Regions from separate parts of the Streptomyces rimosus genome, predicted to be linked through region 2. Evidence: riboswitches for the same ligand, from Rfam matches in the RefSeq annotation. Region 2 holds a riboswitch; the other holds the start of a gene.
What was found. Region 2 has a riboswitch for cyclic di-AMP ahead of CP984_RS09880 (M23 family metallopeptidase). Riboswitches for the same ligand answer to the same signal wherever they lie in the genome.

Region 1 (7,959 bases), 3.2 Mb from region 2:
CGTCGAGGGGTGCGCCAGCAGACCCCGCCCCCCTCCGATGAACAGCCCGCGGCCCCCGCCGCGCCCGGCACGGCCTGCCCCGTGTCCGGCCACGGACCGGCGGCCGTCCCGCCCTGTCCGGAACTGTTCACGTGGGAGTTCGCCGCCGACCCGTACCCGGCGTACGCCTGGCTGCGCGAGCACGCGCCCGTACACCGCACCCGGCTGCCCAGCGGTGTCGAAGCCTGGCTGGTGACCCGGTACGCGGACGCGCGGCAGGCGCTCGCCGACACCCGGCTGTCGAAGAACCCGGTGCACCACAGCGAGGCCGCGCACGGCAAGGGCAAGGTCGGCATCCCCGGCGAGCGGGGCGCCAACCTGATGACGCACCTGCTCAACATCGACCCACCGGACCACACCCGGCTGCGCCGCCTGGTCTCCAAAGCCTTCACCCCGCGCCGCATCGCCCGGTTCGCGCCGCGCGTACAGGAACTGACCGACGCGCTGATCGACTCCTTCGCGGAGCGCGGCGAGGCCGATCTCATCCACGAGTTCGCCTTCCCGCTCCCCATCTACGCCATCTGCGATCTGCTCGGTGTCCCGCGCGAGGACCAGGACGACTTCCGCGACTGGGCCGGGATGATGATCCGGCACGGCGGCGGGCCGCGCGGCGGCGTCGCCCGGTCGGTGAAGAAGATGCGCGGCTACCTCGCCGAGCTGATCCACCGCAAGCGCGAGGCCCTGGGGGAGGAAGGGGCCGACGACCTCATCTCCGGCCTGATCCGCGCCTCCGACCACGGCGAGCACCTGACGGAGAACGAGGCCGCCGCGATGGCCTTCATCCTGCTGTTCGCGGGCTTCGAGACCACCGTCAATCTCATCGGCAACGGCGTGTACCAGCTGCTGCGCCACCCTGACCAGCGCGCACTGCTCCAGAAGGCCGCTGCGGCGGGCGATACGGAGCTGCTCGCCGCCGGGGTCGAGGAGCTGCTGCGCTACGACGGCCCGGTCGAGCTGGCCACCTGGCGCTTCGCGACCCGGGACCTGACCCTGGGCGGGCAGCGCATCGCCGAGGGAGATCCGGTCCTGGTCGTGCTCGCCGCCGCCGACCGCGACCCGCGGCGCTTCGCGGAACCGGACGTACTGGACCTGCGCCGCCGCGACAATCAGCACCTCGGATACGGCCACGGCATCCACTACTGCCTGGGCGCGCCGCTGGCCCGTCTCGAAGGCCAGGCCGCCATCGCCACGCTGCTGACCCGGCTGCCGGACCTGGCACTCGCCGCCGACCCGGACGATCTGCGGTGGCGCGGCGGGCTGATCATGCGAGGGCTGCGGGCCCTGCCGGTGGAGTTCACGCCCGTACGGAAGTGACGGTTCCGCTTGTGCGGAAGTGACGCCACCTCCCGTACGGAAGTGACGCCACGTCAGGCCGTGACCTGAGCGTGATCTCCGCTACACCGGCTTGTGACGAGCGGGCCGCACCGCTACTTTCATCCGTCTGAAAGGCCGGGGCGGGCCGTGCGGCCCACGGTCCCGGCCTTTCGACGACAACTCAACCGCCGCTCGAAAGGCAACCGCATGCGCTCCGGGACCGGCCGACACCGTCGCCCCCGTCAGGCTCCGGCCATCTTCGTCACGGCGGGAGCCGTCGGCGGCGCCCTCGCCATGCCCCTGCTCGCCACCGCCGACGCGCAGGCGGCCGACGCCGCCACCTGGGACCGGGTCGCACAGTGCGAGAGCGGCGGCGTGTGGAGCGCCAACTCCGGCAACGGGTTCTACGGCGGCCTGCAGTTGACCCAGGAGATGTGGGACACGAACGGCGGCGCGGCGTACGCCTCGCGCCCCGACCTGGCCAGCCGCTCGCAGCAGATAGCCGTCGCCGAGTCGATCCTCGCCGCGCGGGGGCCGGACACCTGGCCGAGCTGCGCGGTGAACGCGGGGCTCAAGAAGGGCGGGGGCAAGCCGGACGTGGACCCGGGCACCACCCCGTCGCCGGAGCCCTCCTCCTCGACCCCCTCCTCCAAGCCCTCCCCTTCCACTCCGGCCGAGCCGTCGCCCTCCGGCTCCGGCGCGCCGTCCAGAACCCCCGAGCCCGGCGGCACGCGGACCCCGGAGCCGAAGCCGTCGCCGACCGACCCGTCCGGCAGCGGCGACGCGTCCCGTACGCCGGACCCGTCCGGTACGGGCCGTACGCAGGACCCGGCCACTCCCGGCGGCGACAAGGCCACGGACCCCACCACGCCCCCGTCCCAGGGCGGCAAGCACCGCGGCAAGCCCAGCGAGGACGAGGGGCCCGCCACGGGCACCGGAGGCGCGGGTGACGCGGGCCGACGGGACGGGGAGCACCCGTCGCGCGGCGGCGACGCGCACCGTACGGACCCGGCGTCGCCCGGCGACTACACCGTGCGGCCGGGTGACAACCTGTCAGCGATCGCCGAGGACCGCGGGGTCTCCGGGGGCTGGCCGGCGCTGTACAAAGCCAACAAAGGTGTCATCGGGGGCGATCCGGACCTCATTCACCCTGGCCAGCGCCTTGATGTGACCGCCGAACCGAGCGGTTCATGAGCAATTACCCGGTTTGGTGAAAGTGAGACATGGATCTCGTTCGGCAACCCGCCGTCCGCCCTGTCCGTTGTTTCCAAACCTGCGACGACCTGCGGAAATGTAATGATCCTGTGATGTCTGAGGGCCAACTGGCCTCAGATGTAGGGGTTTGAACCGGCGGGCCGTTCGTGTTTACCGTCTTCATCGCTCGCCAAAGCGGGCCCTTCAGCCACACGCCGAATCCTGCCGGTGGCCGGAGGTCATACGTCGCGACAGCGCCGAAGGCAGGAGCGGGGGACCCAAGGTAAGTCGCCGGCCCCGCCCGCGGAAGCGGGACAGCCGGCTTGGGGTGAAGCCGCGTGGAGGTTCACGCGGCCGGGCCACTCACAGCCCGAACCCGACAGCTCACCTCGTAGGCGTCGGTGAGGAAACGAACCATGCTGAACTCCAAGGGCAAGCACCGCCGTCCGTCCAAGGCCGTCCGCGTCGCCACGCTGGCCGGCGTCGCCGGTGCCGCTGTGGCCGTCCCGCTGATGGGCGCCACCTCTGCCTCCGCCGCGAACAACTGGGACGCCGTCGCCCAGTGCGAGTCCGGCGGCAACTGGTCGATCAACACCGGCAACGGCTACTACGGTGGCCTGCAGTTCACCAACTCCAGCTGGAAGGCCGCCGGCGGCACCAAGTACGCCCCGCGCGCCGACATGGCCTCCAAGAGCCAGCAGATCGCCGCGGCCGAGCGCCTGCTCGCCATCCAGGGCCCGGGCGCCTGGACCTGCGCCGGCGGCCACCTGGGCAAGGGCAACTCGAACGCCACGGCCGAGGGCGGCTCCTCCTCGCAGGGCTCCCACAAGTCCTACAAGTCGCAGCGCTCCTACTCGGCGCCGCAGCACTCCTCGCGCTCCGAGGCCCGTAAGCAGGGCGAGGAGCTGGCCCGCAAGACCCCGGCCCCGTCCCACAAGTCGACGCCGAAGTCGAACCCCAAGGGCAACTACACCGTCAAGTCCGGTGACACCCTCGCCAAGATCGCCGCTTCCCACGGCACCAACTGGAAGTCGGTCTACGAGAACAACAAGTCCGTCATCGGCGGCAACCCCAACCTGATCTTCCCGGGTCAGAAGCTGGCCGTCTGAGCCCGCTGAAACCTGACGGCCCCCGGGTGACCGTGTCGCCCCGTACGTACGGCGGTATGTACGGAACGGCACGCGCCCGGGGCCGGGCCGCTCACACCGGGAATCCGCTCATCCCGTGAGACCGCCCCGCCACGGCGTGTGAACCCCCGCACGCGCCGCGGCGGGGCTTCTCCATTTCCCCGCCGGCCGCCCGGCCCCGCCGTGGGCCCGTACCACCCACGCGCCCACTTCCCCGTTCAGCGAACATTGCGCCCGTACGTCCCGTGAACAGGGGCTTTGCGGGTGTATTCGTCCCAAGGGCCGGGCTGGCGGCGAGCGGAACCCCGGGAGGCCGTTAGGCTCGTGCTGCAGAACTCCAGACACCCATGAAGGAGACAACGTGCCGTCCATCGACGTCGTCGTAGCTCGCGAGATCCTCGACTCGCGAGGCAATCCCACGGTCGAGGTCGAGGTCGGCCTCGACGACGGCAGCACCGGCCGTGCCGCCGTCCCGTCCGGCGCCTCCACCGGCGCCTTCGAGGCCATCGAGCTGCGGGACGGGGACCCGAACCGCTACCTGGGCAAGGGCGTGGAGAAGGCCGTCCTCGCGGTCATCGAGCAGATCGGCCCGGAGCTGGTCGGCTACGACGCCACCGAGCAGCGCCTGATCGACCAGGCCATGTTCGACCTGGACGCCACCGACAACAAGGGCTCGCTCGGCGCCAACGCCATCCTGGGCGTCTCCCTGGCCGTCGCGCACGCCGCCTCCGAGGCCAGCGACCTGCCGCTGTTCCGCTACCTGGGCGGCCCGAACGCCCACGTGCTGCCGGTCCCGATGATGAACATCCTGAACGGCGGCTCGCACGCCGACTCCAACGTGGACATCCAGGAGTTCATGATCGCCCCGATCGGCGCGGAGTCCTTCTCCGAGGCCCTGCGCTGGGGCGCCGAGGTCTACCACACCCTCAAGAAGGTGCTCAAGGGCAAGGGCCTGGCCACCGGCCTGGGCGACGAGGGCGGCTTCGCCCCGAACCTCGGCTCCAACCGCGAGGCCCTGGACCTCATCCTGGAGGCCATCAAGGAGGCCGGCTACACCCCCGGCCAGGACATCGCGCTCGCGCTGGACGTCGCCGCCTCCGAGTTCTACAAGGACGGCGTCTACGAGTTCGAGGGCCAGCAGCGCACCGCCGAGCAGATGACCGCGTACTACGCGGAGCTGGTCGACGCCTACCCGCTGGTCTCCATCGAGGACCCGCTGTTCGAGGACGACTGGGACGGCTGGAAGGTCATCACCGACCGCCTGGGCACCAAGGTGCAGCTGGTCGGCGACGACCTGTTCGTCACCAACCCGGAGCGCCTGGCCCGCGGCATCGAGGAGGGCTCCGCCAACGCCCTGCTGGTCAAGGTCAACCAGATCGGTTCGCTGACCGAGACCCTGGACGCCGTCGAGCTGGCCCAGCGCAACGGCTTCAAGTGCATGATGTCGCACCGCTCCGGCGAGACCGAGGACGTCACCATCGCCGACCTGGCCGTCGCCACCAACTGCGGCCAGATCAAGACCGGCGCCCCGGCCCGCTCCGAGCGCGTCGCCAAGTACAACCAGCTGCTGCGCATCGAGGAGATCCTCGACGACGCGGCGGTGTACGCGGGCCGCTCCGCCTTCCCGCGGTTCCGCTTTGCGGACCAGTAGGCACAGCGCTTCGCGGACTGACAAGCACAGCAAGGGCTGAATGGACTGATCCGCCCGGGGCCGCGCGGCCCCGGCGGCAGTCAATGACGTACGTCCCCGGCGGCGGTCCCGTACCGTTGCCGGGGACGTACGTGCTCCGGGCCGCACCGGTCCGGGCCGCTCACCCAGGGAGGGCGACGTGTCCGCGGAACGGTTCTCCACCGCGACCCGGCTCAAGGCGCTCGGCGAGCAGGCCGCCGCCCGCGTCCAGCGCGCCCGCCCGCGCCGCCGCGGCCGCCTGACCGGCCGCGCGGCGCTGCTCGCCCTGGTCCTGTGCTCGCTGGTCGTCGCCCTCGCCTACCCCACCCGGCAGTACCTCTCGCAGCGCACCGAGATCGCCGACCAGCGCCGCCAGGCCGAGCGGGCCGGGCAGCGCGCCGACGAGCTGCGCGACGAGAAGGCCCGCTGGCAGGACCCCGAGTACGTACGGCAGCAGGCCCGGCTGCACCTGCACTACGTCATGCCGGGGGAGACCGGCTACATCGTCCAGGACGGCTCCGGCGACGGGAAGCGGCGCACGGGCCAGGGCGCCGCGGAACGGCCCTGGTACGACAACATCTGGAACGGCCTCGACGCCGCCGACAAGTAGCCTGGCCAAGGCACCTGAGCCGCCCCGGCCCCGCCCACCAGCCCGGCACCACCACACAACCGAAAGCATCATGTCCGTGTCTGAACACCGCATGCCCCCGCCGCAGACCGAGCGCACCGAACCGACCGAGGCGGACATCGCGGCCTTCAAGGAACAGCTCGGCCGCCCGCCGCGCGGCCTGCGCGCCATCGCGCACCGCTGCCCCTGCGGGCAGCCGGACGTCGTCGAAACGGCCCCGCGCCTGGAGGACGGCACCCCCTTCCCCACGCTCTACTACCTCACCTGCCCGCGCGCGGCCTCCGCGATCGGCACGCTGGAGGCCAACGGCGTGATGAAGGAGATGACCGAGCGGCTGGGCCGGGACCCGGAGCTGGCCGCGAAGTACCGGGCCGCCCACGAGGACTACATCCGGCGCCGCGACGAGATCGAGGAGCTCAAGGGCTTCCCCAGCGCGGGCGGCATGCCGGACCGGGTCAAGTGCCTGCACGTCCTGGTCGGCCACTCGCTGGCGGCGGGCCCCGGCGTCAACCCGCTCGGCGACGAGGCGCTGGCGATGCTGCCGCAGTGGTGGCGCAAGGGCCCGTGCGTGACCCCCTGCCCGGAGCCGGGCGAAGGAGAGGGCGAATGAAGCGCGTCGCCGCCATCGACTGCGGCACCAACTCCATCCGCCTGCTCGTCGCCGACCTCGACCCGGCGACCGGCGAGCTGAAGGACCTGGACCGCCGGATGACGATCGTGCGCCTGGGCCAGGGCGTGGACCGTACGGGCCGGCTGGCCCCCGAGGCCCTGGAGCGGACCTTCGCGGCCTGCCGCGAGTACGCCGGGATCATCCGTGAGCTGGGTGCCGAGAAGCTCCGCTTCGTCGCCACCTCCGCCTCCCGCGACGCCGAGAACCGCGACGACTTCGTACGCGGTGTGGTGGACATCCTGGGTGTCGAGCCCGAGGTGATCACCGGCGACCAGGAGGCCGAGTTCTCCTTCACCGGGGCCACGAAGGAGCTGACCGGCCGCACCGACCTGGCGACGCCCTATCTGGTCGTCGACATCGGCGGCGGCTCCACCGAGTTCGTCCTCGGCTCGGACACCGTACGCGCCGCCCGCTCCGTGGACATCGGCTGCGTCCGGATGACCGAACGCCACCTCGTACGGGACGGCAAGGTCCTCGCCGACCCGCCCGGCGAGGAGCAGATCGCCGCCATAAAGGCCGACATCGCCCGGGCCCTGGACCAGGCAGCGGAAACCGTCCCCCTCTCCGAGGCCCGCACCCTGGTCGGCCTGGCCGGCTCGGTGACCACCGTCGCCGCCATCGCCCTGGACCTGTCGGAGTACGACTCCGCCGCCATCCACCACTCCCGCATCCCCCTCACCCAGGTCCGCGAGATCACCCACCGCCTCCTCACCACCACCCACGAGGAGCGCGCCGAGATCCCGGCCATCCACCCGGGCCGCGTGGACGTCATCGCCGCGGGCGCCCTCGTCCTCCTGTCGATCATGGAACGGACCGGCGCCGAGGAGGTCGTGGTCTCGGAGCACGACATCCTGGACGGCATCGCCTGGAGCTGCGCGTAAGCCGTGCGGAACGACCGCCCGGGCGCCTGGCGTCCGGGCGGCGCCGGAGCACCCTCCGGCCGCCCCGTCCAGGGCCCTCCAGGCCCCTTCGGAGCCGCTGAAGGCCCCCTTCCGCGAAAAACTTCGTGAAACTCTTCACATGAAAAAACCGCCCACCGGGCGCACAAACCGGGCACCAGGCCCTACTTCTGAGGCCGTAGGCCCCTGGCGCCGCAAAAATGTGCGGTTTCAGCGGTGTTAAAGAGATCCTTACGGGACGGCTGGTCCAGCCGTTCCCGAGGTCGCAATCCCTGATCAACAGGGGTGTCCAACGCTTCGGAGGGTACGGTGGTTCCCCCGTGGAGCTATGGCGTCGATCACGAAGGCGCGGAGTGTAGCAGACGCCCCCCGCAACCTTGTGAAGGGGCTCACGAGGGGTGCTCCGAGTGGGGGTGGAT
Region 2 (7,959 bases):
GTGCTCGCGGTCGGTGAGGTCCTTCACGTCCGCGATGCCCTGGAGCTTCTTCGCGCCCACCAGGTCCTTGATCTTGGAGATGACCTTCTCGGGGCCCACTGCGAACGGCAGTTCGGTGACGACCAGGCCCTTGCGGCGGGCGGTGACGTTCTCGATCGAGACGGTGGCGCGGATCTTGAAGGTGCCGCGGCCGGTCTCGTACGCGTCCCGGATGCCGCCCAGGCCCACGATCCGGCCGCCGGTCGGCAGGTCGGGGCCCGGCACGAACCGCATCAGCGTTTCGAGGTCCGCGTTCGGGTGCTTGATCAGGTGGCGGGCGGCGGCGATCACCTCGCCGAGGTTGTGCGGCGGCATGTTCGTCGCCATGCCGACGGCGATTCCGGACGCGCCGTTGACCAGCAGGTTCGGGTAGGCCGCCGGGAGGGCGACGGGCTCCTGCTCCTGGCCGTCGTAGTTCGGCGCGAAGTCGACCGTGTCCTCGTCGATGGACTCCGTCATCAGGGAGGTGGCCGAGGCCATCTTGCACTCGGTGTACCGCATGGCGGCGGGCGGGTCGTCGTTGCCGAGCGAGCCGAAGTTGCCGTGGCCGTCGACCAGGGGCAGCCGCATGGAGAAGGGCTGCGCCATCCGCACCAGGGCGTCGTAGATGGAGGCGTCGCCGTGCGGGTGGAGCTTACCCATCACCTCGCCGACGACGCGGGCGCACTTGACGTAGCTGCGTTCGGGGCGCAGCCCCATCTCGTTCATCTGGTAGAGGATGCGGCGGTGCACGGGCTTGAGGCCGTCGCGGGCGTCCGGGAGGGCGCGGGAGTAGATGACCGAGTACGCGTACTCAAGGAAGGAGCCCTGCATCTCGTCGACGACGTCGATGTCGAGGATCCTCTCCTCGAAGTCGTCCGGCGGCGGGGTCTTCGTGCTACGGCGGGCCATCGCGGCTGCGGCTCCTTCGCTTGCGTCCTGCTGCTTGCCGATGCTGGATCACGTTCGGGTCTTGTGCGGACCATTGTGGCCCGCCCCACTGACAACGCCGACCGCGACCCTCCCCGGGCCGCCGGACGGGTCGGCGGCGAAGTCCGCTCGTACGAGGCAGCCCGGACGGGAACTTCGCCATAGCCCGACGCGCTTGCATACAGTGACAGAACTTCCTCGCAAGCGGATCGAAGGGACGTACATGCCCATGGGTCACACGGCCACAGAACAAGCCGGCTCCGGCGGCCTGACAGCGACCGAGCACCGGCTGGCCAACGGCCTGCGCGTGGTGCTCTCCGAAGATCATTTGACCCCGGTCGCCGCGGTCTGCCTCTGGTACGACGTCGGCTCCCGCCACGAGGTCAAGGGCCGCACCGGTCTGGCCCACCTCTTCGAGCACCTGATGTTCCAGGGATCCGCCCAGGTCACCGGCAACGGCCACTTCGAACTGGTCCAGGGCGCCGGCGGCTCCCTGAACGGCACGACCAGCTTCGAGCGCACCAACTACTTCGAGACCATGCCCGCCCACCAGCTGGAGCTCGCGCTGTGGCTGGAGGCCGACCGCATGGGCTCCCTGCTGACGGCGCTGGACGAGGAGTCCCTGGAGAACCAGCGCGACGTCGTCAAGAACGAGCGCCGCCAGCGCTACGACAACGTCCCCTACGGCACGGCCTTCGAGAAGCTGACGGCCATGGCGTACCCGGAGGGCCACCCGTACCACCACACGCCCATCGGTTCGATGGCCGACCTGGACGCCGCCTCCCTGGAGGACGCGCGGGCCTTCTTCCGTACGTACTACGCGCCCAACAACGCGGTCCTCTCGGTCGTCGGCGACATCGACCCCGAGCAGACCCTCGCCTGGGTGGAGAAGTACTTCGGCTCCATCCCCGGCCACGAGGGCAAGCAGCCGCCCCGCGACGGCTCCCTCCCGGACGTCATCGGCGAGGAGCTGCGCGAGGTCGTCGAGGAGGACGTCCCCTCCCGCGCCCTGATGGCCGCCTACCGCCTCCCACAGGACGGCACCCGCGAGGCCGACGCCGCCGATCTGGCGCTGACGGTGCTCGGCGGCGGCGAGTCCTCGCGCCTGTACAACCGGCTGGTGCGCCGCGACCGTACGGCCGTGGCCGCGGGCTTCGGCCTGCTGCGGCTGGCCGGCGCCCCCTCGCTCGGCTGGCTGGACGTGAAGACCTCCGGCGGCGTCGAGGTGCCGGAGATCGAGAGCGCCGTGGACGAGGAGCTGGCCCGCTTCGCCGAGGAGGGCCCGAGCCCCGAGGAGATGGAGCGCGCGCAGGCCCAGTTGGAGCGGGAGTGGCTGGACCGGCTCGCCACGGCCGCCGGGCGCGCCGACGAACTGTGCCGTTACGCGGTCCTGTTCGGCGACCCGCAGCTCGCCCTGACCGCCGTACGGCGCGTCCTGGACATCACCCCGCAGGAGGTGCAGGAGGTCGCCAAGGCCCGGCTGCGCCCCGACAACCGCGCGGTGCTCGTGTACGAGCCGACCGAGCCGACCGCCGCCGAGGACAACGACGAGGAGGCGGCCCAGTGAGCGACGCCGTCAGCAGCACGATGACCTTCCATCCGCAGCCGGCCGGCGGCGAGCCCAAGCCGTGGGCGTTCCCCGCCCCCGAGCGGGCGCAGCTGCCCAACGGCCTGACGGTCCTGCGCAGCCACCGCCCCGGCCAGCAGGTCGTCGCCGTCGAGATCGACATCGTCGCGCCCCTGGAGGCCGAGCCCGAGGGCCTGGACGGCGTCGCCACGATCATGGCGCGGGCCCTGTCCGAGGGCACCGACAAGCACGACGCCGAGCAGTTCGCCGCCGAGCTGGAGCGCTGCGGCGCCACCCTGGACTCGCACGCCGACCACCCCGGCGTCCGTGTCTCCCTGGAGGTCCCGGCCTCCCGGCTGGACAAGGCGCTCGGCCTGCTCGCCGACGCCCTGCGCGCCCCGGCCTTCCCGGACAGCGAGGTCGAGCGCCTGGTGCGCAACCGCCTCGACGAGATCCCGCACGAGCTGGCCAACCCGGCCCGGCGCGCCGCGATGGCCCTGTCCAAGGAGCTGTTCCCGGCCGACTCGCGGATGTCCCGGCCGCGCCAGGGCACCGAGGAGACCGTCTCCCGTATCGACGCGGCGGCCGTCCGCGCCTTCTACGAGGCCCACGTCCGCCCCGCCACGGCCACCGCCGTCATCGTCGGCGACTTCACAGGCGTCGACGTGGACGCGGCCCTGGCGGAGAGCCTCGGCACGTGGACGGGTTCGCCCGCCGAGCCGGTCAAGGCCAGCCCGATCTCGGCCGACGACACCGGCCGCGTGGTGATCGTCGACCGCCCCGGCGCCGTACAGACCCAGCTGCTCATCGGCCGCATCGGCCCGGACCGGCACGACCGCGTCTGGCCCGCGCAGGTCCTCGGAACGTACTGCCTCGGCGGCACCCTCACCTCCCGCCTGGACCGGGTGCTGCGCGAGGAGAAGGGCTACACCTACGGGGTGCGCGCCTTCGGCCAGGTGCTGCGCTCCTCGGCCGACGGCGACGGCGCCGCGATGCTCGCCATCAGCGGCTCGGTGGACACCGCCTCCACCGGTCCGGCGCTGGAGGACCTGTGGAAGGTGCTGCGCACCCTCGCGGCGGAGGGCCTGACGGACGAGGAGCGGGACGTGGCCGTCCAGAACCTGGTCGGTGTCGCGCCCCTGAAGTACGAGACCGCCGCGGCGGTCGCCGGCACCCTCGCCGACCAGGTCGAGCAGCAGCTCCCGGACGACTACCAGGCGCAGCTGTACGTCCGGCTGGCGCGGACCGGCACGGTCGAGGCGACCGCCGCGGCCGTCAACGCCTTCCCGGTGGACCGGCTGGTGACCGTCCTGGTGGGCGACGCGGCCGAGATCGAGGAGCCCGTCAAGGCGCTCGGCATCGGCGAGGTGACGGTGGTCAAGGGCTGACGGCCCGTCACGGGCGTCGCCCGGCCCCGGCGGGTCATGACCCGCCGGGGTGACGCGATGTCATGAAGCGGATCCAGTGGTGCGCCCGTGCCACTGGATCTTCTTTATGTCCCAATTGCGGGGGGTGGTTGCGTGATGACCGTGTGGCGTACGGCACAAAATCGGGGTTCTGTTTGCCGTTCGAAAGTGGCCCCGTTTAGCGTCGATCCGGCTGTCCGCGGGATCACCGCCGCAACCGCGGCACGGACAGTCATCGCCGAGTCCCCGTACGGCGCGAGCCAGGGGAGCCGGGGACCCACGTCCCCTGGGGTGAATCGGGCGCCTTCCCGGAGGGGCCCGTAGGAGACCTTCCTGCTCCGAACCCGTCAGCTAACCCGGTAGGCGAGAGGGAAGGAAAGGACACAGCCACCCCATGGCGTTCACCCGTGGCACCGGGAAGCACCGTGGTCCGAGCCGCAGCGCTCGGGCGACCCGCAATCTGGCCGGCATAGCCACGCTCGCCGCCTCCGGCGTCGTCGCCACCGTCGCCTCCCCGGCACTGGCGGCGGGCAACCCGGACGAGGCGAACACCCACGACACCGGCTTCCACCAGGCCGTCGTCCTCGGTGACGAGCTCGCCGAGCAGATCGAGGCGCAGGCCGACGCGCAGCAGGAGGCCGCCGACGCGGCCGCCGCGCAGGCCAAGGCCGAGGCGGAGGCGCGCCAGCAGGCCGCGGAGGCCAAGCGCAAGGCCGAGGCCGAGGCCAAGAAGCAGCGGGAGGCCGAGGAGCGCGCCGCCCGCGAGGCCGAGCGCAAGCGCCTGCTGACGTACGTCGCCCCCGTCGACGGCTCCTACGTCTCCACCAGCTACAAGGCGTCCAGCGGCCTGTGGTCCTCCGGCAGCCACACCGGCATCGACTTCCACGCCGACTCCGGGACCACCGTCCACGCCGTGGGCTCCGGCACCGTCGTCGAGGCCGGCTGGGGCGGCGCGTACGGGAACAACGTCGTCATCAAGATGAACGACGGCACCTACACCCAGTACGGCCACCTGTCGTCCATCAGCGTCTCGGTCGGCCAGACCGTCACGCCGGGCCAGCAGATCGCCCTGTCGGGCAACACCGGCAACACCACCGGGCCGCACCTGCACTTCGAGGCCCGCACCTCGGCCGAGTATGGCTCCGACATGGACCCGGTCGCCTACCTGCGCTCGCACGGCGTCAACGTCTGACGTACACCCGTCCCCACCCGGTGCCCCGGCCCTCGCGGCCGGGGCACCGGCGTTTGCGGAACCGCGGCCCGTCGGTGCCGGGTTTTCCGGCTGGCCAAAAAATATCCATGAATGCGCCGTGGCCGTCGGAAATCCCGTCCCCGTCGAATAGAGTCACGACGAATGCCGCCGCCCGGCGGCAATAGGCGGACGTTTCCCGGGAATGACGGCGGAGGCACGGACGATGCGAGGCCATATTTCCGCGCACGCGGTGTGCACGGCGATCCGGGACGACATCGTATCCGGCGTCCTCCCGCCGGGCAGCCGGCTGATCGAGGAACTGCTGGCCGGCCGGTACGGCGTCTCCCGCGTCCCCGTGCGCGAGGCGCTGCGCACGCTGGAGTCCGAGGGTTTCGTCACCATCCGGCACCACGCGGGCGCCTGCGTGGCCGCGCTCACGGAGCGCGAGGCGGCCGACCTCCTGGACATCCGCGGCCTGCTGGAGCCGCTGGGCGCGGCCCGCGCCGCCGCCCGCCGCACCGCCGCGCACCTGAAGGTGCTGCGCGGCATCGTCCGGCTGGGCCGGGAGCGCGCCCGGCACGGCCAGCGCGCCGAGCTGCGCCAACTGGACGGCTGGTTCCACGAGACGCTCGCCCAGGCGTCCGGCAGCGCGAGCCTGGCGGCGCTCCTCACCCAGCTCCGGCGCAAGATCGAGTGGATGTACGCGGTCGAGCCCCCGGCCCGCGAGGAGCGCTCCTGGGAGGAGTACGGCGCGGTGCTGGACGCGGTGGGCCGGGGCGACGCGGAGCGGGCGCGCGCCCTGATGGCGGCGCATGTCGAGCGGTCGCGCGGGGCGTACACGCTGCGGGCCGACGTGCCGGGCCCGGCCGTGAGGAACCCGAAACAGCCCGTCAACACGGTGAGCGAACGGAATTAACACATCCGCCGTATACAAGAGCGGGACACGGATTCTTCGGCAGGGCAGCAGTAACGCGGGTGGGGAGCGCTCGGGAAATCGTGCGCCCCGGAAATCGCGAGCTGCGGTGAATTGCCGTACGTAATTCTTTGGCCGGGCCTGCCCGATTCCGGCGCGCGGCAGTCGATAAGGCCGCACGCCGTATCGAGGTAAAACCCCACCCGGTATCGCGGTACGGCCCTCAGGGCCGTATCGAACGCGCGAGAAGGCAAAAGCAACGGCCCCGCCCGGCGCCGGTCCACCCGGTCACCGCGGCGGGGCCGCGCGCACCTCGATCCGCGAAGCGGTTCAGACGGTCTCCGGGAGCTCCTCGAGGCCCTCGGCGACCAGCTTGGCGAGACGGTCGAGCGCGGCGTCGGCGCCCTCGGCGTCGGAGGCCAGCACGATCTCCTCGCCGCCCTGGGCGCCCAGGCCCAGCACGGCCAGCATGGAGGCCGCGTTGACCGGGTTGCCGTCGGCCTTGGCGATCGTCACCGGAACCCCGGAGGCGGTGGCAGCACGAACGAAGATCGAGGCGGGGCGGGCGTGCAGACCCTCGGCCCAACCGACATTGACGCGGCGCTCAGCCATGGTGTTGCCCTTCAAGTCGTCGAAGTTGTCTAGACCAGTGTCTCATGATGCCGGGAGTGCTCCGGCAGGCCGTGGCGGGGTGCGCCACCGGCCGTCGGCACGGTACCGGCCGGCCACGGATGTACGGCCGGAACGTCCGCCATCCGGAACCGCCTGCCGCGTCCCGGCCCGCCCGGACCCCCGCGCCGGACCCCCGCGGCGGCGCGCGCCGAGCCGGTTGTCGGTGGCGGGTCGTACGCTGTGCCCCATGCACAGCACGTCGGACAGCGCCAGCGTCTACCCGGCCCACTGGGAAGCCGATGTCGTGCTGCGCGACGGCGGCACCGCCCGTATCCGCCCCATCGCCCCCGACGACGCCGAGCGCCTGGTCTCCTTCTACGAACAGGTCTCGGACGAGTCGAAGTACTACCGCTTCTTCGCGCCCTACCCGCGCCTGTCCGACCGCGACGTGCACCGCTTCACCCACCACGACTACGTGGACCGGGTCGGCCTGGCCGCCACCGTCGGCGGCGAGTTCATCGCCACCGTCCGCTACGACCGCATCGACGAGCGTGGCCGCCCCGCCAAGGAGCCCGGCGACGACCAGGCCGAGGTCGCCTTCCTGGTGCAGGACGCCCACCAGGGCCGCGGCGTGGCCTCCGCGCTCCTGGAGCACATCGCCGCGGTCGCCCGCGAGCGCGGCATCCGCCGGTTCGCCGCCGAGGTGCTGCCCGCCAACACCAAAATGATCAAGGTTTTCACGGACGCCGGGTACACCCAGCAGCGCACCTTCGAAGACGGTGTGGTGCGCCTGGAGTTCGACCTGGAGCCCACCGAGCAGTCCATGGCCGTCATGCGCGGCCGCGAGCAGCGCGCCGAGGCCCGCTCCGTACAGCGCCTCCTCGCGCCCGGCTCGGTCGCCGTCGTCGGCACCGGCCGCGCCCCCGGCGGCGTCGGCCGCTCCGTCCTGCGCAACCTCCGCGACTCCGGCTTCACGGGCCGGGTCTACGCGGTCAACCACGCCTTCCCCGAGGGCGGCACCCGCCTCGACCCCGAGGGCGTGCCCGGCCACCGCTCGGTGGCCGAGATCCCCGAGCCCGTCGATCTCGCGGTGCTCGCGGTGCCCGCCGCCCAGGTCCCCGGCGTGGTCCGGGACTGCGGCGAGCACGGCGTGCGCGGCCTGGTGATCCTCTCCTCCGGGTACGCCGAGTCCGGGCCCGAGGGCCGCGAGCGGCAGCGCGCCCTGCTGCGCCAGGCCCGCTCGTACGGCATGCGCCTGATCGGCCCGAACGCCTTCGGCCTGATCAACACCGCCCCCGAGGTCCGGCTGAACGCCTCGCTC

Region 1: another riboswitch for cyclic di-AMP. It lies ahead of CP984_RS24445 (transglycosylase family protein); the one in region 2 lies ahead of CP984_RS09880 (M23 family metallopeptidase).

The regions. Positions count from the first base shown of each region.
Region 1 covers NZ_CP023688.1:5,631,414-5,639,372, forward strand. The annotation lists gene CP984_RS24435 (cytochrome P450 family protein) at 82-1,353, shown strand; gene CP984_RS24440 (LysM peptidoglycan-binding domain-containing protein) at 1,561-2,547, shown strand; cyclic di-AMP (ydaO/yuaA leader) riboswitch at 2,793-2,960, shown strand; gene CP984_RS24445 (transglycosylase family protein) at 2,964-3,656, shown strand; gene eno (phosphopyruvate hydratase) at 4,036-5,325, shown strand; gene CP984_RS24455 (FtsB family cell division protein) at 5,504-5,953, shown strand; gene CP984_RS24460 (DUF501 domain-containing protein) at 6,045-6,581, shown strand; gene CP984_RS24465 (Ppx/GppA phosphatase family protein) at 6,578-7,522, shown strand.
Region 2 covers NZ_CP023688.1:2,448,795-2,456,753, reverse strand. The annotation lists gene CP984_RS09895 (DNA gyrase/topoisomerase IV subunit A) at 1-930, opposite strand, end outside; gene CP984_RS09890 (M16 family metallopeptidase) at 1,178-2,515, shown strand; gene CP984_RS09885 (M16 family metallopeptidase) at 2,536-3,903, shown strand; gene CP984_RS43000 (hypothetical protein) at 3,966-4,103, shown strand; cyclic di-AMP (ydaO/yuaA leader) riboswitch at 4,148-4,302, shown strand; gene CP984_RS09880 (M23 family metallopeptidase) at 4,316-5,113, shown strand; gene CP984_RS09875 (GntR family transcriptional regulator) at 5,337-6,029, shown strand; gene CP984_RS09870 (HPr family phosphocarrier protein) at 6,357-6,638, opposite strand; gene CP984_RS09865 (bifunctional acetate--CoA ligase family protein/GNAT family N-acetyltransferase) at 6,886-7,959, shown strand, end outside.